Regions from separate parts of the Kitasatospora sp. NPDC005751 genome, predicted to be linked through region 2. Evidence: riboswitches for the same ligand, from Rfam matches in the RefSeq annotation. Region 2 holds a riboswitch; each other region holds the start of a gene.
The links. Region 2 has a riboswitch for cyclic di-AMP ahead of ABZ497_RS10565 (glycoside hydrolase family 16 protein). Riboswitches for the same ligand answer to the same signal wherever they lie in the genome.
Positions count from the first base shown of each region.

Region 1: it holds a riboswitch for cyclic di-AMP, as region 2 does, so the genes downstream of both, ABZ497_RS16570 (M23 family metallopeptidase) here and ABZ497_RS10565 (glycoside hydrolase family 16 protein) in region 2, are expected to answer to the same signal.
Region 3: it holds a riboswitch for cyclic di-AMP, as region 2 does, so the genes downstream of both, ABZ497_RS18320 (LysM peptidoglycan-binding domain-containing M23 family metallopeptidase) here and ABZ497_RS10565 (glycoside hydrolase family 16 protein) in region 2, are expected to answer to the same signal.
Region 4: it holds a riboswitch for cyclic di-AMP, as region 2 does, so the genes downstream of both, ABZ497_RS19645 (transglycosylase family protein) here and ABZ497_RS10565 (glycoside hydrolase family 16 protein) in region 2, are expected to answer to the same signal.

Region 1 covers NZ_JBEXYC010000014.1:133,815-139,609, forward strand. The annotation lists gene ABZ497_RS16550 (SpoIIE family protein phosphatase) at 1-1,294, opposite strand, end outside; gene ABZ497_RS16555 (WHG domain-containing protein) at 1,537-2,106, opposite strand; gene ABZ497_RS16560 (alpha/beta hydrolase) at 2,170-2,997, opposite strand; gene ABZ497_RS16565 (YiaA/YiaB family inner membrane protein) at 3,120-3,410, opposite strand; cyclic di-AMP (ydaO/yuaA leader) riboswitch at 3,655-3,813, shown strand; gene ABZ497_RS16570 (M23 family metallopeptidase) at 3,826-4,686, shown strand; gene ABZ497_RS16575 (hypothetical protein) at 4,758-5,774, opposite strand.
Region 2 covers NZ_JBEXYC010000007.1:185,580-191,374, reverse strand. The annotation lists gene aceB (malate synthase A) at 1-1,419, opposite strand, end outside; gene ABZ497_RS10575 (IclR family transcriptional regulator) at 1,622-2,419, shown strand; gene ABZ497_RS10570 (hypothetical protein) at 2,644-3,144, shown strand; gene ABZ497_RS10565 (glycoside hydrolase family 16 protein) at 3,211-4,485, opposite strand; cyclic di-AMP (ydaO/yuaA leader) riboswitch at 4,490-4,613, opposite strand; gene ABZ497_RS10560 (hypothetical protein) at 5,053-5,382, shown strand; gene ABZ497_RS10555 (alpha/beta hydrolase-fold protein) at 5,474-5,795, opposite strand, start outside.
Region 3 covers NZ_JBEXYC010000017.1:101,088-106,882, forward strand. The annotation lists gene ABZ497_RS18305 (RidA family protein) at 1-186, shown strand, start outside; gene ABZ497_RS18310 (MFS transporter) at 316-1,530, opposite strand; gene ABZ497_RS18315 (DUF2470 domain-containing protein) at 1,758-2,477, shown strand; gene ABZ497_RS18320 (LysM peptidoglycan-binding domain-containing M23 family metallopeptidase) at 2,864-3,919, opposite strand; cyclic di-AMP (ydaO/yuaA leader) riboswitch at 3,924-4,084, opposite strand; gene ABZ497_RS18325 (MFS transporter) at 4,395-5,795, shown strand, end outside.
Region 4 covers NZ_JBEXYC010000020.1:14,997-20,791, forward strand. The annotation lists gene ABZ497_RS19635 (hypothetical protein) at 1-174, shown strand, start outside; gene ABZ497_RS19640 (hypothetical protein) at 345-2,624, opposite strand; cyclic di-AMP (ydaO/yuaA leader) riboswitch at 2,834-2,992, shown strand; gene ABZ497_RS19645 (transglycosylase family protein) at 2,979-4,280, shown strand; gene ABZ497_RS19650 (hypothetical protein) at 4,460-4,660, shown strand; gene ABZ497_RS19655 (LacI family DNA-binding transcriptional regulator) at 4,720-5,739, opposite strand; gene ABZ497_RS19660 (alpha-amylase family glycosyl hydrolase) at 5,765-5,795, opposite strand, start outside.

The sequences.
Region 1 (5,795 bases), on a different contig from region 2:
CCAGCGAGTGCTGCATCACGCCCTCGGAGAGGTCGGCCAGCCGGGTCAGCTCGGTCCGGCGCGGGCCGCCGTACACGGTGTGCGAGACGGGCAGCAGCCGACCCTCGTCGACCAGGTCGAGCACGATGCTGGCGGCGCCGAACGCCGGCCGGGCGACGTCGGTCACCGCGGTGGTCACGTCCCGGACGGTGACCGCGCGGGACAGCGCGCGGGTGAGCGCAAGCAGCAGTGCCGAGCGGGCGCCGGCCGCCGGGGCGCCGCCGCCCGCTCCGCCGCCGGCCGCCTCCTCCGCGGGGGCGCCCCCGCGGTCCCGGTCGGCCAGCAGCCCGGCGACCCGGACCGGCCGGCGGTGCACGTCCAGCATCACCTCGCCGGTCTCCTCGATCCGGATCACACCGCCGTCGCGGCGCGGCACCCGGTACTCGATCCGGTACGGGCCGCCGGTGGCGAGTGCCTCGGCGAGGGCGGCCTGGACGTCCGGGAGGTCCTCGGGATGGACCAGCCCGTCCAGGTCGGGTGCGGTGGGCGGGCCGTCGGGCGGCACGGGGCGGTCGACCACACGGTAGGCGGTGGCGTCCCAGAAGGTCTCGCCGGTCACCAGATCGCGCTCGAAGGCGCCGTGCCCGGCGGACCGGACGGCGAGCGAGAGCATCGGGTGGGCCAGTGCGGCGGACCGCCCGTCCGTACCGGCCTCGCCGCCGGGCCCCGGGTGGGCCGTCCCGGCCGGGCGGGTCTCCGCCCGCGCGCTGTCGAGCAGATGGGCGAGCCGGTGGGCGCAGGCGTCGCCGAGCGTCTCCAGCACGTCCAGATCGCGGCGGGGGACGGTGCCCCGGTGGGCGAGGGCGAGGGCGAGCACGCCGACCGGCTGTTCGTCGACGATCATCGGCAGGGCGATCAGCGCGACCATTCCGGTGCCCATACCGGCATTGCGGTTGGGATAGTCGACGCTGGTGCGCTCCGGGCTGAGCAGGTACGGGCGGCGCAGTCGCAGGGCCATCGCGGCGGGCAGCTCGCTCGCCGGATCGATGACGCCGTAGCGCTCGTGGACCCAGTCGGGCAGGCCGTGCGAGGCGGTGAGCCGGAGCATTCCGGCGCTGTCCAGCAGGTAGAGCGCGGAGCCCTCACCGGTGATCCAGCCCGGGCCCTCGGCGAGCACGGTCCCGAGGAGTTCGGCGGCGGTGGTGCAGCCGAGCAGTAACCGGACACAGCGCATCGCGCTGCGCGCGGTGGGGCTGCTGCGCGGGGCCCGGCTCTCGTCCTCGGAGGGGGGAAGCCACGGTGAGGTCAGGTCCATGGGATTTCCCGGCCTTTCCGTCGCCTTGTCGGGCACCCAATTCTTCATACCTCATTTCCGATGCCGGTGAAGGGTGACCCGGACGGCGCACCGGTGCCGGGGTGCGGACGCCGGTGGTGCCCTGCCCGGCCGCTCCGACCGGGTGGTCCGCCGTGGTCCGGCCGACCCGCCGCGCGGGGTGCGCCGGGTGCGGCGCCCGGCCGGGGGAACTCACGGAGCCGGGCGCGCGGTGGGGGCGGGGCTCAGGCCCCGGGCCAGTTCCGGAGGCCGCCGGTGAGGAGGGTGATCAGGCGGTCCTGGGTGTCGGAGAGGTTCTCGGCGAGCTGGAACCCGCCGCCGATCGACAGCGAGGCGAAGCCGTGGGCGACCGAGCGGACGGTCCGGGCGGCGTGGACGGCCTCGGAGCCCTCCAGCCCGTAGCCGCGGAGCACCGCGAGGATCGCCCCGACCAGCCGGCCGCCCGCCCTGGCCAGGTCGTCGTCCGGCTGCGGGGCCTGCGGCAGCGCGGTGTACCGGTGCGGGTACTCGGTGGCGTAGCCGTGGTAGGCCCGCAGGACGGCGGCGACGGCGTCGTCCCCGCCGCGGCCGAGGGCGGCCTCGGCGAGCCGGTCGGCGAGTTCCTCGGTGACCCGGACGGCGATCAGCCGGCGCAGCTCGGCGAGTCCGCCGCTGACGTGCTTGTACAGCGAGGGGGTGGCCACCTTGGCCCGTCCGGCGACGGCGGCCAGGGTGAGGGCCTCGGGGCCCTGTGCGTCGATGAGGGCGAGGGCGTGGTCGACGACCTGCTCGGGGGTCAGTCCGACTCGGGGCATGGTGCGGTCTCCGTGGGCGAGGTAGCGGGCGGGCTCGGGCCGGCGCGGCGCGGAAGGGCGGGCTCAGGCCAGCTCGGCGAGGAAGGGCAGCAGGGCGTCGGCGGTGGCCTGCGGCCGGTCGGCCATCGGGTAGTGCCCGGAGCCCTCGATCATCACCTTGCGGCCGTTCAGCGCGGCGGCCTGCCGGTCGGCGACCAGCTGGGGGTCGGGGAAGTCGGGGTCCTTGGTGCCCATCAGGACCAGCGCCGGGCAGCTCACGGCGGCGGTCCAGCCGTTCGGCGCGGAGTCCCCGCGCACGTAGCCCCGGGTGGCCTGCTTGCGGCCCGGCGTGCGCATCGCGGCGACCAGTCCGTCCACGTAGGCGTCGAAGTCGGCCGGCTTGGGGCCGGGGTACGCCATCTTGCGGTGGTAGAGGCCCCAGGACGCGGGCGAGTGCACCAGCAGGACGCCCATCACGCCGAACATCGCGCGCTGCAGCGCGTTCGGCGGCGGGTTCTCGACGAAGGCGTCCACCAGGACGATCCCGGCGACCCGTTCCGGCGCGTCCCCGGCCACCTTGACCACCGTCGCACCGGCGTAGGAGTTGCCGACCAGCGTGGCGCGGTCGATGCCGAGGTGGTCCAGCAGGGCGAGGACGTCGGTGGCGATCGCGGCCGGCGTGTAGTCGTCCCAGGCGATCGAGGACTCGCCGAAGCCGCGCAGGTCCAGGGTGATCACCCGGTGGCCCGCGGCCACCAGCAGCGGGCGCAGGTGCCGGTACGCGGCACGGCTGTCGAGCATCCCGGGGAGCAGGACGAGGGGGGCGCCGTCGCCCTGCTCGGTGTCGTCGAAGGCCAGCCGGCCGCCGGGGAGGTCGAGGTACTGGGTGCTGGGGGTGAAGGTGCCGGGCATGGGGGCCTCCTCGGTCCGCGGGGCTGTCGGCGTTGCGCCGATAGCCATAAAGCTAAGGCTAATAGCCTTAGCCGTCAAGCCCTCGACCGGTCGGACCCCCGGGGCGGCCCCGGTGCCGCGGCTCAGACCCCCTCCACCTTGAACGGGTCGTGCTCGGCGAGCAGCTTCTCCAGCCGCGCCTGGTCCACCCGGGTGACGATCTCGTTGGTCTCCTGCCGGTCCCGGATCACCTTGGCCAGGGTGAAGGCGGAGGTGACGGTGTAGAGCAGGCCGACCGCGAGGAAGGCGCGGGTCCAGCCGCCGACCGGCAGATAGGCGATGCCGACGGCGAGGGCGCCGCCGGAGAGGGCGAAGGAGAGGACGGCCTGGAGGTGGTACGCGGCCGTGGTGCGTGACTGCATCGGTGCGTTCATGGCGCCAGGATGGCCGCGCCGGGAGTGCCGCACATGAGTAGGAGTACTCAAGTGGGGGACCGTTCGTTGACGTCCCCTCACGTTCGGTGGTGTCAGTTGCCGTCGATCCGCCCAAATCGCCCATCAGGTCACGTACCGCCCGGGTAGTATCCGGTTGTCCCGAACGGACGGCTTGGAATCAGAGGCTCCTAGGATTAACGTTTGATAACGCAGCGCGGTTCGTAACGCCGTACCCAGACGGCACCGTGCGCCGTCGCCTAATCCCGCCGGCCGGCCTCCGGGCAGGCCAGGGAGCCGGGGAACCATGTTCCTTGGGGTGAATCGGCCGGGCCCAGGCCCAGCCGTAGGAGACCTTCCTGCTCCGAACCCGTCAGCTAACCCGGTAGGCGCGAAGGAAGGAAAGGAGCGCGCCTCCGTGGCGTCGTCGCACTCTCCGGCACACCTGCCCGGCTCCCCCGCCGGCACCCAGCTGCTCGACCACCCCTGGCCGCCCGCCCACCCGGGCGAGTTCGGCGGGTCCGGCGCCGAGACCGGGCCGCAGGCCCCCGACAGCAACCGGCACCGGATGCCCCGTCAGACCCGCGGCACCGCCCCGCTGCTCGGCGTCACCGCCGTGGCCGCCACCCTCGGTGCGACCGGCTTCGCCTCCGCCACCCCGGCCGCCGCCCCCGCCGTCGAGGTCCCGGACGAGACCCCGGTCGCGCTCGCCGCGGACCCGGGCCTCGCGCTCGCCGCCCGGATCCAGCAGCAGGCCGACAGCCAGCGCACCGCCGCCGAGGAGGGCGCCCGCCTGCAGGCCGCCAAGGAGGCCGAGGTCAAGCGCGCGGCCCAGCAGCAGGAGGCCAAGCGGGCCGCCGAGGAGGCCGAGAAGGCCAAGCTCGCCGCCATCGAGCTGCCGGTGCGCGACTACCACCTCTCGGCCCACTACGGCCAGAGCGCCTCCTACTGGGCCCACCTGCACACCGGCCTGGACTTCGCCGCCGACACCGGCACCCCGGTCTACGCGGTCGGCCAGGGCACCATCACCTCGGCCGGCTGGGCCGGGTCGTACGGCTACCGGATCGTCGAGACGCTGCCCGACGGCACCGAGATCTGGTACTGCCACCTCTCCTCGATCATCAAGGGCTCCGGCAAGGTCGTCCCCGGCCAGCAGCTCGGCAAGGTGGGGGCCACCGGCAACGTCACCGGCCCGCACCTGCACCTGGAGGTCCGCCCCGGCGGCGGTGCCCCGGTCGACCCGGAGAGCTGGTTCGAGCAGCGCGGCGTGACCCCCTGACCGGCGTCACCTTCTGACAGCCCGCCGCGGTGCCCCGGTCGTCGTCACGACGGCCGGGGCACCGTCGCGTCTCAGGCCCCGGCGGCCGCGTCGGCCCCGTCCGGCCGGTCGGCGGACCCGTGCACGTGCCCGTCCCCGGGCGCGTAGCCGTACTCGTCCCCGTACTCGTCCCCGTACTCGTCGTCCCCGTACTCCCCGGCCTCCTCCGCCTCGCCGGGTGCCCCGGGCAGCTGCGCCAGGTACGCGTCGATCTCCTCCTGGCCCGGCTCCGGGGCCAGCTCCGGGAACTCCTCCACCAGCAGCCGCGGCAGCCCCGGCACCGTCCACTCGCCGAAGAGGTCCAGCGCGGCCTCGACGGCGGCCTCCTCGAACGCCCCGAAGTCCCCGGCCAGCTCGTCGGGCATCGGCCGGCCCTGCGCGGTGAGCTCCTCCAGGTTGCGGTAGCTGCGCCGCATCAGCCCCTGCTCCAGCAGCCGCCGGGCACCGTCGGTGGCCATCCCGACGCTGAGCGGCCGGGCGCCGTCCCAGCCCCCGTCGTCCACCGGGTCCAGCGCGCCCGTCGCCTCCAGCCGCTCGTAGGCGGCCGCCCGGTCCTCCGGCGCCAGCTCCCGGAACGCCTCCAGCCAGGCCCGGACCGTCGCCCCGTCGGCCGGGTCCACCCCGTCCGCGCGCAGCAGCAGCGTGTACAGCCGGGGCCAGGTCACCAGGTCGGCGCGGCGCAGCAGCCCGGCGGCCACCTCGCCCTGCCACTCGGCCTCCGCGTGCAGCCGCTCCTGCCGCTTGGCGTTCAGCCGCTTCGCCGCCCGCTGGTGGTCGATCAGCAGCCGCACCGCGGCGCCGTACGCCAGCGGGTCCTGCTCCGGCTCGGGCTGGACGTACAGGTAGAGCCGCTCGTACAGCAGTTGTTCCACGGCGTCCGAGGTCAGCTCCGGCCAGCCGTCACGCATCCTGCCCTCACCCAGCTCCAGCAGCGCCAGCACCGCCCGCACCGGCGCCTCGGCCACCGGCGGGTGGCCGTGCGCCTGCGCCCAGGCGAGCAGTTCGGCGGTTTTGGTGCGCGGGGCGAGCCGCAGGTCTTCTTCTTCCATGTCACGTAAGGTAACCGGAAA
Region 2 (5,795 bases):
CTGCGAGCGGGAGATCTCGGCGGTGGCGGCGTCCTCCATCATGTTGAAGATGGCGACGGCACCGAGGCCGCGCAGCCACGCCTCGATGTAGCGGACCCCGACCTGGACGGCGTTGTGCAGGCCGGCGTGGGTGCAGTGGCCGCCGGCGCCGGCGATGTCGAGCAGCTGGGCGGGCGTGACGGGCTCGGCCGGGCCCGGGTCGTCCTTCTGGTTCGGGCGCTCGCCGAGGACGGCGTCGAAGCAGGCACGGGCGACCGGGACGAGGTCCGGGTGGGCGACCCAGGAGCCGTCGAAACCGTTGCCGGCCTCGCGGTCCTTGTCGGCCCTGACCTTCTCCAGGGCGGCCGCGTTGACCTCGGGGTCGCGGCGGCTGGGGATGAAGGCGGCCATCCCGCCGATCGCGTGCGCGCCGCGCCGGTGGCAGGTCTGCACCAGCAGCCGGGTGTAGGCGGCCATGAACGGGGAGGCCATGGTGACGGAGTTGCGGTCCGGCAGGATGTAGTGCTCGCCGGCGTCGCGGAAGTTCTTGACGATCGAGAACAGGTAGTCCCAGCGGCCGGCGTTGAGCCCGGCGGCGTGGTCCCGCAGCTCGTAGAGGATCTCCTCCATCTCGAACGCCGCGGTGATGGTCTCGATCAGCACGGTGGCCCGGACGGTGCCGTGCGGGATGCCGAGCGCCGCCTGGGCGTGGGTGAAGACGTCGTTCCAGAGCCGGGCCTCCAGGTGGCTCTCCGTCTTCGGGAGGTAGAAGTAGGGGCCGGAGTTCGGGTCCTCCGCGCCGCGCGCGAGCAGCCGCGCCGCGTTGTGGAAGAAGTAGAGGCCGAAGTCGAGGAAGGCCCCGGCGACCGGCCGGCCGTCGACCAGCAGGTGGTTCTCGTCCAGGTGCCAGCCGCGCGGGCGGACCACCACGGTGGCCAGCTCGGCGGCCGGCCTGAGGGTGTAGGCCTTGCCGGCCGAGGAGGTGAAGTCGATCCGGCCCTCGAAGGCGTCGATCAGGTTGATCTGGCCGCCGACCACGTTCTCCCAGGTCGGCGAGGTGGCGTCCTCGAAGTCCGCCAGCCAGACCCGGGCGCCGGAGTTGAGGGCGTTGATGACCATCTTGCGGTCGGTGGGGCCGGTGATCTCGACCCGGCGGTCCTGGAGGGCGCGGGGGGCCTCGGCCACCGTCCAGTCGCCCGCCCGCACGGCGGCCGTCTCGGGGAGGAAGTCCAGGGTGCCGGTCTCGGCGATCTCGGCACGGCGGGTCCTGCGGCGCACCAGGAGCTCCTGCCGGCGGTCCTCGAACGCGCGGTGGAGGCCGACGACGAAGGCGACCGCCTCCGGAGTGAGCACCTCCTCGGCCCGGTGGACTCGCGGACCGGCGACAGTGACGACCGGAGCGGCGGGGGAGGCGCCGGCGGGTCCCTGATCTGTAGCCATGAGCAGGACACTCCTAAGACGGTTGAGCATGGCGAAGGCAGTTCCGGTGGGAACGTCCTTGATCTGAACCGAGGGGAAACCCCACCTGTCGGAGGGTTCGATTCTGTAAGGTGGAGACTAGTTTCCGCGATACAGAATTTCAACGGTTTGTTGAGGTGATCGCTGGGACTCTACTCCTCCCCCGACAGCGAAGGGAACGCCGGTGGTTGCGACCCCCGACACAGCATCGACGACGGGTCCGGACCGCGCGAGCGGCGGCGTGCAGTCCGTCGAGCGCGCCTTCCTGCTGCTGGAGGCGCTGGCCGACTCCGGCGGCGTGGCGACGCTCAGTGAGCTCTCCACCTCCTCCGGGCTGCCGATGCCCACCATCCACCGCCTGGTTCGTACCCTCGTGCAGCAGGGCTATGTCCGCCAGGACACCGCGCGCCGCTACACCCTGGGCCCCCGGCTGATCCGGCTCGGTGAGACGGCCGGGCGACTGCTCGGCAGCTGGGCCCGCCCCTACCTGGCCGAACTGATGGAGGCCACCGGCGAGACGGCGAACCTGGCCGTGCTGGAGGGCGGCGAGGTGGTGTACGTCGGACAGGTGCAGTCGCGGCGCTCGATGCGGATGTTCACCGAGGTCGGCCGCCGGGTGCAGCCGCACTGCACGGGCGTCGGCAAGGCGCTGCTGGCCCAGCTGCCCGAGGAGGAGGCGCGGGCCGTGCTCGGCCCGAACCCGCTGCCGGCGCACACCTCCTACACCGTGACCGACCCGCAGGAGCTGCTGGTCCAGTTGGCGCAGGCGCGTGAGCGCGGCTACGTGGTGGACGACCAGGAGCAGGAGATCGGGGTGCGCTGCATTGCGCTCGCGGTGCCCGGCGCGCCGACCCCGACGGCGCTCTCCGTCTCCGGCCCGGAGGCCCGGATCCGGGCACTGGAGGAGCAGGCCGGCGCGGCCTCGCTCGTCCCCGTGATGCACCAGATCGCGGCCCGGCTGGGGCAGGTCCTCGCCCCCTGACGCGGCGTCATCACCACCGCCCCGCAAGGGACACCGGCGCGGCTCGCCCGGAGTTCGCCCGTTCGGGCGGCCCGAGGGCGGGTCGGACCTGCCTGGGAGGACCGATCGCTCACGCTGAGTCCGTGCGCGCCCCGCGACGGTGCGGGGCGCCGGAAGACAAGGGCAGGGTGAGCGCGATGTCGCGTAGTACGTCCGTACGGGGAATTCTGGGCAGGTCACTGACGGTGGGATGCGCCCTGGTGGCGATGGTCGGCGGGACCGCCCTGGCGTGTCCGACCGACGACCCCGCACCGAGCGCCGAACCGGCGGTCGCGGCGGCGAAGCCGTCCGACTCCGACCTGGAGGTGATCCGGCTGGACCCGGACCCCGTCGCGCCCGGCGGTACCACGACGCTGCACGCCTTCATCGCCAACGACGGCCCGGACCGGACCGCCTCCGCGTTCACCGTGGTGATCACCCTGCCGGAGGGCGTGACGGCCGAGGCCCCGTTCTTCCCGGACAACTGCTACGAGTTCCAGAACGGCCACCGGGTGCGCTGCACCTTCCCGGCCGGGCTGAAGCGGTACCGGACCGCGACCGCACTGATCCCGCTCCGGGTGGCCTCCACCGTCCCCCTCGGCGATCTGGACGGCGGCTACGTGGCGGTGCGCAGCGACGACGACCGGAACGAGGCGAACAACCGCCAGCCGTTCACGGTCCACGTCGTGGAGAGCACCCGCGGCTGAGCGGGGCCACCGGAGCCGCGTGGGGGTCGCCCGGATCCCGTCCAGGCGGCCCCCGCGCGTGGCTTCCTAACGGTAGACCCGGACGTAGTCCGCGGCGAAGGTGATCGGAGTCGTGCCCGTCGGCGCGGCGTGGTACTGCCCGGCGCTCAGGGACAGGTTGAGGATCAGGTACGCGGACCAGTTGGCGCCGACGCCCTTGCCGTCCGAGAACACCTTCGTACCGTTGACGTACCAGTCGACCGAGGTGGCGCCGTAGTGGGTGCCGATGGTGACCCAGCCGTCCTTCGCGATCGCCTTGGCGTCGGTGTAGTACAGGTGGCCCGGGTTGACGTGGTTGGTCAGCTCCAGCAGGTTCGGGTTGTCGGGGTGGTACTCGAAGGAGTCGATCTCCCCGTTGCCGTTCTTCCAGGTCCACAGGGCCGGCCAGGCCCCCGTGCCGGCCGGGAGCTTGACCCGGGTCTCGGCGTAGTCGCCGGTCTTCACCTGGAAGCCCTCGCTGGAGTACTCGGTGGTGAGCAGCCCGGTGTCCCAGGACTTCTTGCCGTTCTCCAGCGTGTTGGCGCCCGGCTTGGCGGTGAACGTGGCGACGCCGTCGGCCACCGAGACGTTGTTCTTGTTCAGCCAGTCCAGCTTGTTGTCGTCCGGGTTGTGGTTGCCGTAGTGGTAGGCGCTGCTCTTGTCACCCGTCCAGCGCGAGCCGTAGGCGATCGGGCCGTTGAACTCGTCCGACCAGGTCAGCGACTTCCCGGCGACCGGGGCGCCGGTCGCCGGCGCGGTGGGGGCCGGGGCGGTGGGCGACGGCGTGGCGGTCGCGGTGGGCGACGGCGTCGGGGTGGGCTTGGGGGTGGCGGTCGGGTTCGGGGCGGGGGCGACGGTCGCGTCGGAGACCGCGAGCTGGCGCGAGGGCAGGTTGTGCCAGGCACCGCCGAGGTCCTGCCAGAAGCCGAACTGGGTGTACGTCCCGGCGGGCAGGGTGCGGGCACCGGTGGTGATCGACAGGCCGCTGGGGCAGATCTGCGCGTTGGAGACGTTGCCGGGGAAGTCGAGGTTGCGCCCGGCCGCGTCGCGGACGCCGACGCCGACGGTCTTGGCCGTGAAGCAGGACGAGGAGTGGACGGTCAGCGCGGCCGTGGTGGCCTTGCCCGCGACCATGGTGGCCGGGGCGAGCCTGTCCTGGGTGACGGTCGGCGCGGTGGCCGCCTGGGCGCCGGTGAGCGCCGGGACGCCGAGCAGGCCGGCGCCGCTGATGGCGAGCGCTCCGGTGGCGGCGAAGGCGGCCTTGCGGCCTCGGTGGGAGGGGCGGGCGTGGCGCGGGGTCGCGCGCCGGGCAGGCTTCTGCATGGCGGAGTCCTCTGTAGACGCCTGCGAGGTGAGCTGTCGGGTTCGGGCTGAGGTTGCCCGGCCGCCTGTGGGAGCGGCTTCACCCCTAGCCTCGGTCCGCACGCGCGAGCGCGTGGGCCGGGCGCTGACCTGGGTCCCCCGCTCCCGTCCGCTGCGGTGCTCGACTGCCGACCGGCGGGTGGACAGGACTCGGCGTCCCGACGGCGGGGTCCGCGAAGACGGACTCGTGCAGGCTAGGCAGGCCGCTCGAATGTCGACAAGCCGACGGGGGGTGTTGTCGCGCAGCTCACAGTGCGAGCCGTCCGGAGTGGATCAAGTCACCGGGGAAGTTGATCAGTTGGAGACGAGGCGGGGCGTGGGGCGGGCGCGGGGCGGGCGCGGGGCGGCCGACGGGATCGGCGGCGGGCCGGCGAGCGGGTGGCGGAGGTCCGGCCGGGGTGGGCGCGGCGCCGGCCCGGTGTCCGCTCCGGGGCCGGGTGCCCGCATGTCCGCCGCGAAGGTCGGCCGGTCGGATAGGTTGGGAGTCCAGCCGTACCGCACAGACGAGAGACGAGGACCCGCTCCGCCATGACCGCGCCCCTGCCCGCCTTCGCCGGCCGTACCTACCTCTTCCAGGTCGACAACGGCGCGGCCTTCCGCAACGCCTACTCGCCCGACGGCAAGCGGCTGCGCTGGGAGGGCCTCGGCGAGTCGGCGGGCCAGTGGGAGGACGTCGCGCTGCACATCGCCGAGATCGGGCCGGAGCTGTACTTCGTCAGCTGGACCGAGCAGAGCGGCATCACCGTCAGCCACGTGATGGACCTCGGCAGGCTGACGGTGCGCGCGTTCTGGACGTACGAGGGCGAGGGCGGCCGGGTCGGCGAGCTACACACCGGGACGCTGGAGCCGGTGGCCTGAGACCGGTCCGGGGCGCCAGTGTCCTGGCGTCCTGGTGACCGGGCGCGCTGGTATCCGGGCGTTCTGGCCGGGCGGGCGGGCCCGGTGGTGGTCAGACCGTGTGGCTCGGCACCTTGAGGTGCTGGGAGAGCCACTCCAGCGAGGACGGCAGCAGCCTGCTCCAGGTCTCGAAGTTGTGGCCGCCGGTCTTCATCATGCTGTAGGAGACCTTCATGGGCGCGTGCGCGGCGGCCACGAAGGCCTCGGTGTCCCGGCGGTAGTCGCCGTCGCCCTCCCTGGTCCCGGCCAGCAGGACGGACACCTCGGGCTGCGGCAGGTTCTTCAGCCGCCACATCAGGTCCGCCTCGTTGCGACGCTGCTGGCTGCCCCGGAAGAGGTCGCCGGTGGTCGGGTCGTCGGCGGCCTGGTAGTAG
Region 3 (5,795 bases), on a different contig from region 2:
GTGGTGATGTTCCGCGTCTACCTGACCAAGCGGGCCGACTTCCCGCTGATGAACGAGGTCTACGCCGCGTTCATCGAGGAGAACATCGCGCCGGGCGGCGTGAAGCCCTGCCGCACCACGATCTTCGTCGAGCTGCCGCAGGAGCCGATGCTGGTCGAGATCGACGCACAGGCCGTGATCGGCTGACCGGCCACCGAGACGCACAGGCCGTGATCGGCTGACCGGCCACCGAGACGCGCGAGCCGTGCTCGGCTGACCAGCCTCGACACGACGCGTGGGGCCCGGACGAGTGTCCGGGCCCCACGCGGTCCGCGCTCACCGCCCGGCGGTGACCGCCTCCTCGGCGGCCGCTCCACCGCGCGCCACGACCCTGCCACCGGCGCCGGCCCCCCGCCGCTCCAGCGCGCCGGAGAGCAGCGCGACCCCCAGGGCGGCGGCGGCCATCAGCCCGCCCACCCAGTTCGGCGCGTCGTAGCCGAGCCCGGACGAGATGACCAGCCCGCCGAGCCAGGCGGCGAGCGCGTTGCCCAGGTTGAAGGCCGCGATGTTGGCGGCCGAGGCCAGCGTGGGCGCGCCGGCGGCCTGGTCCATCACCCGCTTCTGCAGCGGTGCGACGGTCGCGAAGCCGAACACGCCGATCAGCGGAATGGCGACGATCGCGCCGACCCTGCTGTGCGAGGCGAGGGTGAAGGCGAAGAGCAGCACCGCCAGCACCGCCAGGATCACGTACAGGCTCCGCATCAGCGCGCGGTCGGCGAACCAGCCGCCGAGCAGGTTGCCGATGAACAGGCCGACGCCGAACAGGAAGAGCAGCCAGGTCACGCTGGAGGGGGCGAAGCCCGCCATCTCGGTCATCATCGGCGTGATGTAGGTGAACATCGCGAAGATGCCGCCCCAGCCGAGCACCGTCATGCTCAGCGCGAGCCAGATCTGCGGCTTGCGGAAGACGGCCAGCTCCGGGCCGAGCCGGGTGTCCTCGGCGCGCGGCTGGACGGGCACCAGGGCCGCGATGCCGGCGAAGCCGATCGCGCCGAGCGCCGCGACCACGTAGAAGGTGGAGCGCCAGCCGAAGTGCTGGCCGAGCAGGGTGCCCATCGGCACGCCGAGCACGTTGGCGGCGGTGAGCCCGGTGAACATCAGGGCAATGGCGCCGGCCCGCTTGTGCGGGGCGACGAGGTCGGCGGCGACCACCGAGCCGATGCCGAAGAAGGCGCCGTGCGCGAAGGCCGCGAGCACCCGGCCGACCAGCAGCAGACCGAAGGCGGGCGCGACGGCGGAGACCAGGTTGCCGGCGATGAACAGGCCCATCAGCATCAGCAGCATCCCCTTGCGGGGGATCCGGGTGCCGAGGACGGTGAGCAGCGGGCCGCCGATCACGACACCGAGTGCGTAGCCGGAGATGAGCAGGCCGGCGGTGGGGATGGACACCGAGAAGTCGCCGGCGACCTCGGGCAGCAGGCCCATGATCACGAACTCGGTGGTGCCGATGCCGAAGGCGCTGATCGCCAGCGCCAGGAGCGCGAGGGGCATGAGGGGACCGCTTTCCAGAGCGTACAGAAGCGTACAGAAGATTGCGTGTGCAACTACCAGCGTCGACAATACGACCGAGCGCCGGATACTTGCAAGCGCTCGCTATCTCCACCTGCAATCCCTTGCACCCGCGCACCCTCCAGCGCGACCCGCGAACCACCCGCGCACACCTTGCCCTCCCCTGGCGAAGTGATTAGGTTAGCCTCACCTAACTAACGGAGGTCGTCATGAGCCCCAGTCCCGTCGACGTCGAGGCGCCCGAACCCACCGCCGCCGAACGGGTCTGCAGCCTGCTCAGCGCCACCTCCTCCGTGGTGATCCGGGCCTGCGGCGAGTACCACGACCTGGACACCCCGGTCTCGGTACACGGCTCCCGGCTGCGCCTGGGCGCACCGCTCGACTCGCCGCTCACCCTCGCCGTGACCCGCGAGCAGGACGGTCTGGCCGTCGTCCTGGACCTCACCGACATCGCCCCGGTCGCCGTCCGCGACCGCGTCCGCGGCCGTCTCACCCTGGCCGGCCGGCTGCACCTCGCCCACCTCGCCGACGACGGCCTCAGCGTCCACCTGCGGCTGGACGTCGCACACGCCGTCCTCTCCACCCCGTACGGCACCACCGCCCTCACCGGCGCCGACCTCGCCCTGGCCGCGCCCGACCCGCTGGCGCGCTTCGAGGCGGCGATGCTCACCCACCTCGCCGACGACCACCCGGACGCCCTCGCCGTGCTCACCCGGCTGCTGGACCGCGAGTTGCTCGTCGGACACCCCGACGTCCGCCCGCTGGCCCTCGACCGGCACGGCCTGGTGCTCCGCCTGGACCACCCCTACGGCCACCGCGACGTCCGCCTGGTCTTCCCCGAGCCGGCCCGCGACGCGGACGAGTTCGGCCACCGCGTGCACCAGCTGCTGACCGCCGCCAACAGCGACCTGCCCGCCCACCGGTCCTGACCCCCGCCGGGGCAGCCCATTCCTTTCACCGCGACCGCCGACCGAGAATTGACGGCCCGTCCGACCGCGGACGGGCCGTCGGCACATCCCGGAAGGCCCCCCAGGAAGGCTTTCCGGAAAGGCTTTCGGAAGGCCTTCCGCACGACGGAACCGACCACTCGGAAGCGCCGGATGGAAACCCTGATCGTGGGGGGGCACCTGCCTGTCAGAAGGGCACGAAAAAGGCCGGCCCGGCTCGCGAAGGAAATTCGCGAGCCGGGCCGGCCAGGGCGTGTCCCGCGCCCATGATCCGCTGACGGTGCGGCGACCACCCGGTCGAGCGGTCACCCGACATGACCATCCCGGGAGGTCGTACGCCCCGCACCCAGCGGAAGTCCGACCTCAGGTCAGAGGGAGACGCCGTGCGCCCGCAGGTAGGCGATCGGGTCGATGTCCGAGCCGTACTCCGAGCCGGTGCGGATCTCGAAGTGCAGGTGCGGGCCGGTCACGTTGCCGGTGGCACCCGAGAGGCCGATCTGCTGGCCGGCGGTGACGGTCTGACCGATCTTCACACCGATCGAGGACAGGTGCGCGTACTCGGCGTAGTGGCCGTCGGCGAGCTTGATCTCGACCTCGTTGCCGTAGGCGCCGCCGTTGCCGGCCTTCACCACGGTGCCGGCGCCGACGGCGCGCAGCGGGGTGCCGGTGGAGGCGACGAAGTCGGCACCGGTGTGGTGACCGGAGGCCCACATCGAGCCGGCCACGCCGTAGGCGGTGCCGAGCTTCGGGTTGGCGAGGGGGGCGACGAAGCCCGAGGTGCTGGCCACGGCGGCCGGCGCGGCGGGAGCGGCCGGAGCGGCCGGCTTCGCGGCGGGGGCGGCCGGCTTGGCGGCGGGGGCGGCCGGCTTGGCAGCCGGGGCCTCGGCGGGCTTGGCGGCCTGGACCGGCTTCGGGGCGGCGTGCTGGGCAGCCGGCTTCTGCGCGTCCTGCGAGACCTGCGGCTTGGCGGCCGGGGCGGCGGGCTTGGCGGCCTCGGCGGCAGCCGGAGCGGCGGCGGCCTTGGCACCCAGCGCGAGCTGCTGACCCGGGAAGATGAGGTTCGGGTTGGCACCGACGACCGAGCGGTTGTGGTCGTAGAGGGCCTTCCAGCCACCCTCGACCTGCTTGGCGTCGGCGATCTTCGACAGGGTGTCCCCGCCGACGACCTTGTAGCTCTCCTCGGCCGGCGCGGCGGCCGGCTTGGCGGCCTCGGCGGCCGGCTTGGCGGCAGCGGCCGGCGCGGCGTCGACGCTGGTGGCGCCGGTCCAGGTGGAGGTCTGCGCGGGCTTGGCGGCCGGAGCGGTGTGGGCCTGGGCGCTGATGGTGGTCACCAGCGGGAGGGCGAAAGCGGCGCCGGTCACGGCGGTGGCGATGCCGATGCGGGCGGCGCGGGGCAGGGTGATACGACGAGCCTGTGCGGGCATGGCGAACTGTCCTCTCCGACGCCTGCGAGGTGAGCTGTCGGGTTCGGGCTGGAGTTGCCCGGCCGCATAGCGCGGCTTCACCCCAAGCCGGACCGTGAATTCCGGTCCGGCGACTTACCTTTGGGTCCCCCGCTCCTGCCGTACAGAGTTCGGTTCGTACCACCGGGCAGCGGCAGGACTAGGCGTTCCACCCGGTGGCCACCCGGTCCAATGCCGGGCGGTCGCTGAACTAAAACTCATCCGCCCGGGCGAAGCAATGTCGATCTCTTGAATCGACAACCACTACCGGGAAGGCCGTGACACTCCGAATGATCGGCTGCACAGTATGTGCACAATCGATTCACCGCGTGCCACTGATCCACGACGCTCCGCCGATTTCGGTGTCCGTACGCATGCGATCACCTACGGAAAGCCATCCGCCGACACACCCCCGGTGACCCTTGTCACGTCGCCTCCCGGAGCGCAGGATCAGGCGGTGGCCACCTCCGAGGCCGGCACCCTGCGCCTGGGCACCGCGCAGGGCCGCTGGGTACTACTGGCGACGGTGCTCGGCTCCAGCATGGCGATGCTCGACGGCACCGTCGTCAACGTCGCACTGCCCCGGATCGGCACCGATCTCGGCGCTCCGCTCGCCGCCCTGCAATGGACGCTCAACGCCTATCTGCTCACCCTGGCCGGCCTGATCCTGCTCGGCGGCGCGCTCGGTGACCGCTACGGCCGGCGCCGCGTCTTCCTGATCGGCGTGCTCTGGTTCGCCGCCGCCTCGGCGGCCTGCGCCGCGGCCCCCACCATCGAGGTGCTGGTCGCCGCCCGTGCGGTGCAGGGCGTCGGCGGGGCGCTGCTCACCCCCGGCTCGCTGGCGATGCTCCAGGCGGTGTTCCACCCTGACGACCGCTCGGCGGCGGTCGGCCTCTGGTCCGGCCTCGGCGGGGTGTCCGCCGCGATCGGCCCGTTCCTCGGCGGCTGGCTGGTGGACGGCCCCGGCTGGCGGTGGATCTTCCTGTTGAACGTCCCGCTCGCCGCCCTGGTGGTCGCGGTGGCCTCCCGGCACGTCCCGGAGAGCCGGGACGAGAGCGCGACCGGCCGGTTCGACGTCCTCGGCGCGGCGCTGGCCGCGCTCGCGCTGGGCTCGGTCACCTACGCGCTGACCGCGGCGGGCGACGGGCTCTCGGCCGTGGTGTGGGTGTCCGGCGCGGCCGGCCTGCTGCTGGGCACGGCCTTCGTGGTGGTCGAACGCCGCGTCCCGGAGCCGATGCTGCCGCTCGGCCTCTTCTCCTCCCGCCTGTTCACCGCGGTGAACCTGGTCACCCTCTGCGTCTACGCGGCGTTCAGCGGCGTCTTCTTCCTCCTGGTCGTCCAGCTGCAGATCGTCTCCGGCTTCTCCCCACTGGTCTCCGGGCTCGCCCTGCTGCCGATCACCGTGCTGATGCTCGCGCTGTCCGCCCGGGCCGGCCGGCTCGGCAAGCGGATCGGCCCGCGCCTCCCGCTCACCGTGGGGCCGCTGCTCTGCGCGACGGGGGTCCTGCTGATGCTGCGGATCGGCTCCGACGCCTCGTACTGGACGGACGTGCTGCCGGCCGCCACCGTGATGGGCTGCGGGATGGTCCTGCTGGTCGCGCCGCTGACCGCGACGGTGCTCGCGGCGGTGGAGGTCCGGCATGCCGGGATCGCCAGCGGCGTCAACAACGCCGCCGCCCGCGCGGCCGGGCTGCTCGCGGTGGCCGCCCTGCCGGCGCTGGCCGGGCTCAGCGGCGAGGCCTACCGGGTGCCGGCCGCGGTGGACTCCGCCTTCCGGACCGCGATGCTGATCTGCGCCGGGCTGCTGGTCACCGGCGCGGTGACGGCGTTCACCACCGTCCGGGGCAATGTGCTGGCC
Region 4 (5,795 bases), on a different contig from region 2:
GAGGAGACCGGCTGCCCGAGCGCCGCGCCGCTCGGCGCCTACCCCACGGTGGGCCAGCTGATCGCCGCCACCTACCTCGCCGTGCTGCCGGCCGTCGCCCCCGAGGCGTTCGCCGCGCAGGCCGCCGCCGAGGAGGCCGCTGCCCAGGAGGCCGGGGAGCCCGCCGCCGAGTAGCGGACCCCGAACGCCGAAGGGCCCGGAGCGCACCCGCTCCGGGCCCTCGCCGTACCCCCCGCCGTACGTGTCCCCGCCGCACCGGCCCCTCTCCGTACGGGCCCGCGCCGTACCGGTCCGCGGCGCGTCGGTGCGGGCCCCGGCGGGCCCCGGCCGGCCTCAGGCCCGCCTCAGGTCCGCCCGCCCACCCGGCCGGTGGCCGCCGCCGCGTCCTTGAGCCGCAGCGCCGGGAGCTGCACCGGCCGGGACTGCGCGGCGAAGGCGGCCACCGGCACGCCGGTGGCGTTCCACGGCGACCGCCCGCCGCCACCGTCCGCCTTGCGCACCTGGAGCACCTCGGTCTGCCCCGCCCGGCGCAGCAGGATGTTCTTCGGCGGCGCGGACTCCGGGTCCATCCAGAGCTCGTTGCCGTCGAACTCGCAGTCCAGGACGAGGATGTCGTCCGGCTTGCCGTCCGGGGTGGCCCGGAAGGCGATCCCGGCCCGGCGGTGGCCGGTGAACCGGCTGCGGCTGAAGGTGACCGCCTCCCCGGCGAGTTCGTGGCGTGCGGTGGAGACGCCGTAGTCGCTCTGCCCGGCGGCGTCGATCAGCAGGCCGTCAAAGAGGGTCCCCTTGTCCCGGCCGAGCGAGTGCAGCGCCACTCCCCCGCCGCCATTGCCGTACAGCACGCTCGCGGTGTAGTCGAAGTCGTTGAGGTAGGCGCCGTGCTCGATGCCCCACCCGCCGTTGTGGTAGGCCGCGAACTCGGTGACCACGTGGTGCTGCTGGGCGTTCAGCCAGACGAAGATGCCGTCCCGCAGGTTGTTGTGGGCCAGGCAGCGCTGGAACGTCCAGACCCCCTCGCTGTTCTCCGGCCACTCGAAGCCGGAGGCGCCGTCGGCCCCCTGGACGCCGACGGCCACGCAGTCCAGCGCCTTGCCACCGGTGCCGGCGCCGAGGTTGAAGCCGGTCAGCCGGTAGGCCCGCGGGTTGGGCTCCAGCCGCGTGCGGGAGGCGACGCAGGACTCGTAGACGATGTCGTCGGAGGGCTGCTGCGGGGTGCGGGTGTCCGGCGGGCCGTCCCACCAGTAGGCGTCCTCCCAGGTGTCGTGGCTGATGCAGCTGCGGAAGGTGATGCCGTGGCTGGCGTGCGGGACGAAGGCGTGGCTCCCCGCGTCGCGGACCACCAGGCCCTCGACGACGGTGCCCCGGGTGGTGTCGCCCAGCATGTGGAAGTGCAGCCCGTACCGGCCGAGCACCGGGGCGGTCACCGGGGCGCTGCCGTCCGGGCCCTTCCAGGACTCCGCGGTGTCGGTGCGCGGGCCGACCCAGCGCAGCGCCGCGTGCCGCAGGTCGGCCCGGCGGGAGGTGGTGAGGTGGACGTGGGCGCGGCCCTCGGCGGTGCCCTCGATCCGCACGCTGCGGGTCAGGTTGAGCACCTCGGCGCCGACCGTGACGCCCCCTCCGGCGCCGACCCGGGGGTGCGCGTACGTCAGCGGCGCCTCCAGGGTGACGGTGGATCCGCTGACGGACCGGACGACGGCGAGGTCGTAGCGGGTGGAGAAGCCGTCCTCGCCGGGCGGGCCGGTCGGGGTGACGGCCAGTTCGTCGCCGGGCAGCCAACCGGTGGGCGGCGCGGCCAGGCTGACGGTGGTGTCGCCCGCCTCGAGCGCCCGGTCAGCGCGTACCCAGGCGGTCTTGGCCGCGCCGTCCAGCCGCAGGTACCCGGCGCCGGTGACCCAGAGGCCGACGTCGGTGTCGACCACCTTCATGCCGTCCCCCCGGAAGCGCCGCTCGTCGACGGCGGGGAAGCGCACGGTGTGCACGGCGGCGCCCTCGGGGGCGAGCGCGAGGGTGCCGCGGATCTCGACGTTGCCCGCGGCGGCGAGGGTGAGGCTGCGGTCGGCGGCGAAGGTGAGCGCACCGCCCGGCTCGACCAGCAGCGAGCCGATCGCGGCGTCGGTGTCGAGCAGCACCCGGTCGGTGATCCGGACGGCGCTCTGCGGTCCGGGTACCCGGCCGCCCCAGCCGGCCGGGTCCGACCAGGGGCGGCCGCCCTGGTCGGGGGTGGGTGCGGGGGCGGCTCCGGCGGTGGGCTGCCCGGGCGCGCCCGTCCCCTCGGCGGGGGCGCCGTGCCGGTGCTCCGCGGCCGGGTCGGCCGCTCCCGGCCCCGTGGCGGGGTCCTCCGCGGCGGCGACGGGCGCGGAGCGGCCGTCCAGGGAGCGCCGCAGTGCCTCCTCGCCGCCGACCGCCGCGAAGACCGTGCCGACGGCGAGCCAGCGCAGCATCGTCCGCCGGGGCAGGGGAGTTCGGGGCTCGGCGGGCGGGATGTCCGCTCTGCGGTGTTTTGCCCGGCGGTGCGTTCCACGCGGCCGCTCGGCCGGCGCGCCGGCCTCCGGACCCTCGTCCATCGCCATCGCTGCGAAGCCCTCCCCCCAGACGGCCGCGTCGGTCCTGATGCCCTGAAGCATAGGCAGTTGCCGTGACTCCGACGGGCGTTGCTCGAAATCGGTCATTTCTGATCATGGTGGACAGCCATTCAGCACGCTCCTCATAAACTGTGATGACCGTCACACATGTTTGCGGTATGAACTTAAGTCTGCTTAACGTGCTCCCCGTTCGTGGCCACACGGACCCAGCCCACCCGCAACGCCGAGTCCTGCCGTCGGGTGCGCTGGCAGCGCAGAACGCACCACGGCAGGAGCGGGGGAACCACAGGTAAGTCGCCCGGGACCGGTTCGTACCGGTTCGGGGCTAGGGGTGAAGCCGCGTCCACAGCGCGGCCGGGCAACTCCAGCCCGAATCCGACAGCTCACCTCGCAGGCGTGGGAGAGGACCGCGTCACCATGCTGCCCACCAACGGCACCCGCCTGTCCGGCCGCACCCGCCGAGCGATCGCCACCCTCGGCGTCGTCGGCATCGGCCTCACCGTCCCCTGCCTCACCGCCGGCTCCGCCTCGGCCGCCTCCGTCGCCACCTGGGACAAGGTCGCCCAGTGCGAGAGCACCGGCAACTGGAGCATCAACACCGGCAACGGTTTCTACGGCGGCCTCCAGTTCACCAACTCCACCTGGGCGGCGTTCGGCGGCACCAGCTACGCCGCGCGTGCCGACCTCGCCACCAAGGACCAGCAGATCGCGGTCGCCGAGAAGGTGCTCGCCGTCCAGGGCCCCGGCGCCTGGCCCGTCTGCTCCGTCCAGGCCGGTCTGACCAAGGGCGGCACCCCGGCCGCCGTCGACACCGCGACCGCCGCCAAGCCGGCCGCCCCGAAGGCCACCCCGGCCCCGGCGCAGACCCCCGCCCCCGCCGCCAAGCCGGCCGCGCCCAAGGCCGCCCCGAAGGCCGCCGAGACCCCGGCCGCCGACTCCGCCCAGCAGTCGCAGGGCCGGAACTGGCAGCAGTACCGTCAGGACGCGCAGGCCTCCTCCGACTACACCGTGGTCGCGGGCGACTGGCTCTCCTCGATCGCCGACAAGAACAACGTCCAGGGCGGCTGGGAGCGGCTCTACGAGCTCAACCGCGGCACCCTCGGCGACGGCCCGCACGTCATCTACCCGGGCCAGCACCTGAGCCTGGGCGACCGCGCGAAGACCCGGGCCTCGGACGAGTCCGGCCAGGGCTTCGACTGGTTCAACCGCTCCTCGGGCGCCACCGGCAAGGCCGACGGCTCCACCGCGACCGCCACCAAGCCGGCCGCGCAGACCCAGGCTCCGGCCGCCAAGCCCGCCGCCCAGGCGTCGGCCGAGGCGCCGGCCCAGGCCGCCACCGGCAGCATGGCCGCCGCGGTCTCCTTCGCCCAGTCGAAGGTCGGCCAGGCCTACGTCTACGGCGGCACCGGCAACGGCGGTTGGGACTGCTCCGGCCTGACCCAGGCCGCACTGCGCGCCGCGGGCGTCTCCGTCCCGCGGGTCGCCGCCGACCAGGCCGCCGCCAGCACCCACGTCTCGCTGGACGCCCTCAAGGCCGGCGACCTGCTGTTCTGGTCCAACAACGGCCAGGACTCGGGCGTCTACCACGTCGCGCTCTACATCGGCGACGGCAAGTACGTCGAGGCCGCCAACCCGAGCGTGGGCGTGCGGACCCAGACCATCGCCAACTGGGCCCCGGACTTCGCCGGCCGGGTCTGATCCCGCCCGCGGTCCGCACGCGGTCCGCGCCACCCGCCGCAGCCCCCGGGGAGAGTCTGGTCGCTCCTCCCCGGGGGCTCCGGCACGCCCGCGCGCGGGACGGCCCGGGCCCGGGCCCGGGCATGGCCGAACCCGGGCCCGGCGGGCATGCTGCTGCTCTGCACCCGAGGAGGAGTCACATGGCCCAGGTCACCGTCACGCTCGACGCCAATCTCGCGATCGACGCGATGATGCTCTCCGGCACCAGGAACCCGCAGGACGCCGTGGAGCTGATCCTGCGCGACTACCTCGCCCGGGGGCGGCGCACCGAGAGCCGGACCGGCGAGGCCGCCGACGGGCAGCGGACCGGACAGCAGCGCCCGACCGCGCAGGAGGGCTGAGGGCGGACAGGACGGGGCCCCGGAGGACTGGATCGTCCTCCGGGGCCCCGGTCGTCGTCTCAGCGGGCGCGGGCGCCCGTGGAACCGCGCATCACCAGCTCCGGCTGGAACATGAACTCACCGCGCTGGGCGGCGTTCGCGCCGACCTCCTCCAGCAGGGCGTCGACGGCGGCGGTGGCCATCGCCTCGACCGGCTGGCGGATGGTGGTCAGCGGCGGCTCGGTGAAAGCTATCAGCGGCGAGTCGTCGAACCCGACCACCGAGACGTCCTGCGGCACGGACAGCCCCCGCTGGCGCACCGCGCGGATCGCCCCGAGCGCCATCATGTCGCTGCCGCAGACGATCGCCGTACAGCCCTTGTCGAGCAGTGCGCCGGCCGCCGCGTGCCCGCCCTCCACGCTGAACAGCGTGTGGTGGACGAGCTCCCCGGCCTGTTCCTCGGTCCGGCCGAGGACCTCCCGCAGGGCAGCCGTGAAGCCCTCGATCTTCCGCAGCACGGGGACGTACCGCTTCTGCCCGACCGCGAGGCCGATCCGCTCGTGGCCGAGCTCGGCCAGGTGCTGGACGGCCATCCACATCGCGGCCCGGTCATCCGGCGAGATGAACGGCGCGTCGATCTTCTCGCTGAAGCCGTTGATCAGGACGAACGGCACCTGCCGGCCGGTCAGCCGGGCGTACCGGTCGTGGTCGGCGGTGGTGTCCGCGTGCAGGCCGGAGACGAACACGATGCCCGCCACGCCCCGGTCGACCAGCATCTCCACCAGTTCGTCCTCGGTGGAGCCGCCGGGCGTCTGGGTGCAGAGCACCGGGGTGTACCCGTGCCGGCTCAGCACCTGCTCGATCACCTGGGCCAGCGCGGGGAAGATCGGGTTGCTCAGTTCCGGGGTGATCAGCCCGATCAGTCCCGCACTGCGCTGGCGCAGCCTGGTCGGCCGCTCGTAGCCGAGCACGTCCAGCGCCGCCAGCACGGTCTGCCGGGTGGCGGCGGAAACGTTCGCCTTGCCGTTGAGTACGCGGGAGACGGTGGCTTCGCTGACCCCCGCCTGCGCCGCGATGTCTGATAGTCGCGCCGTAGTCACGGTCCCAGAGCCTATTGCAACCACGTCAGACCGCCCACCAGTCGGTGCTGTCCGGT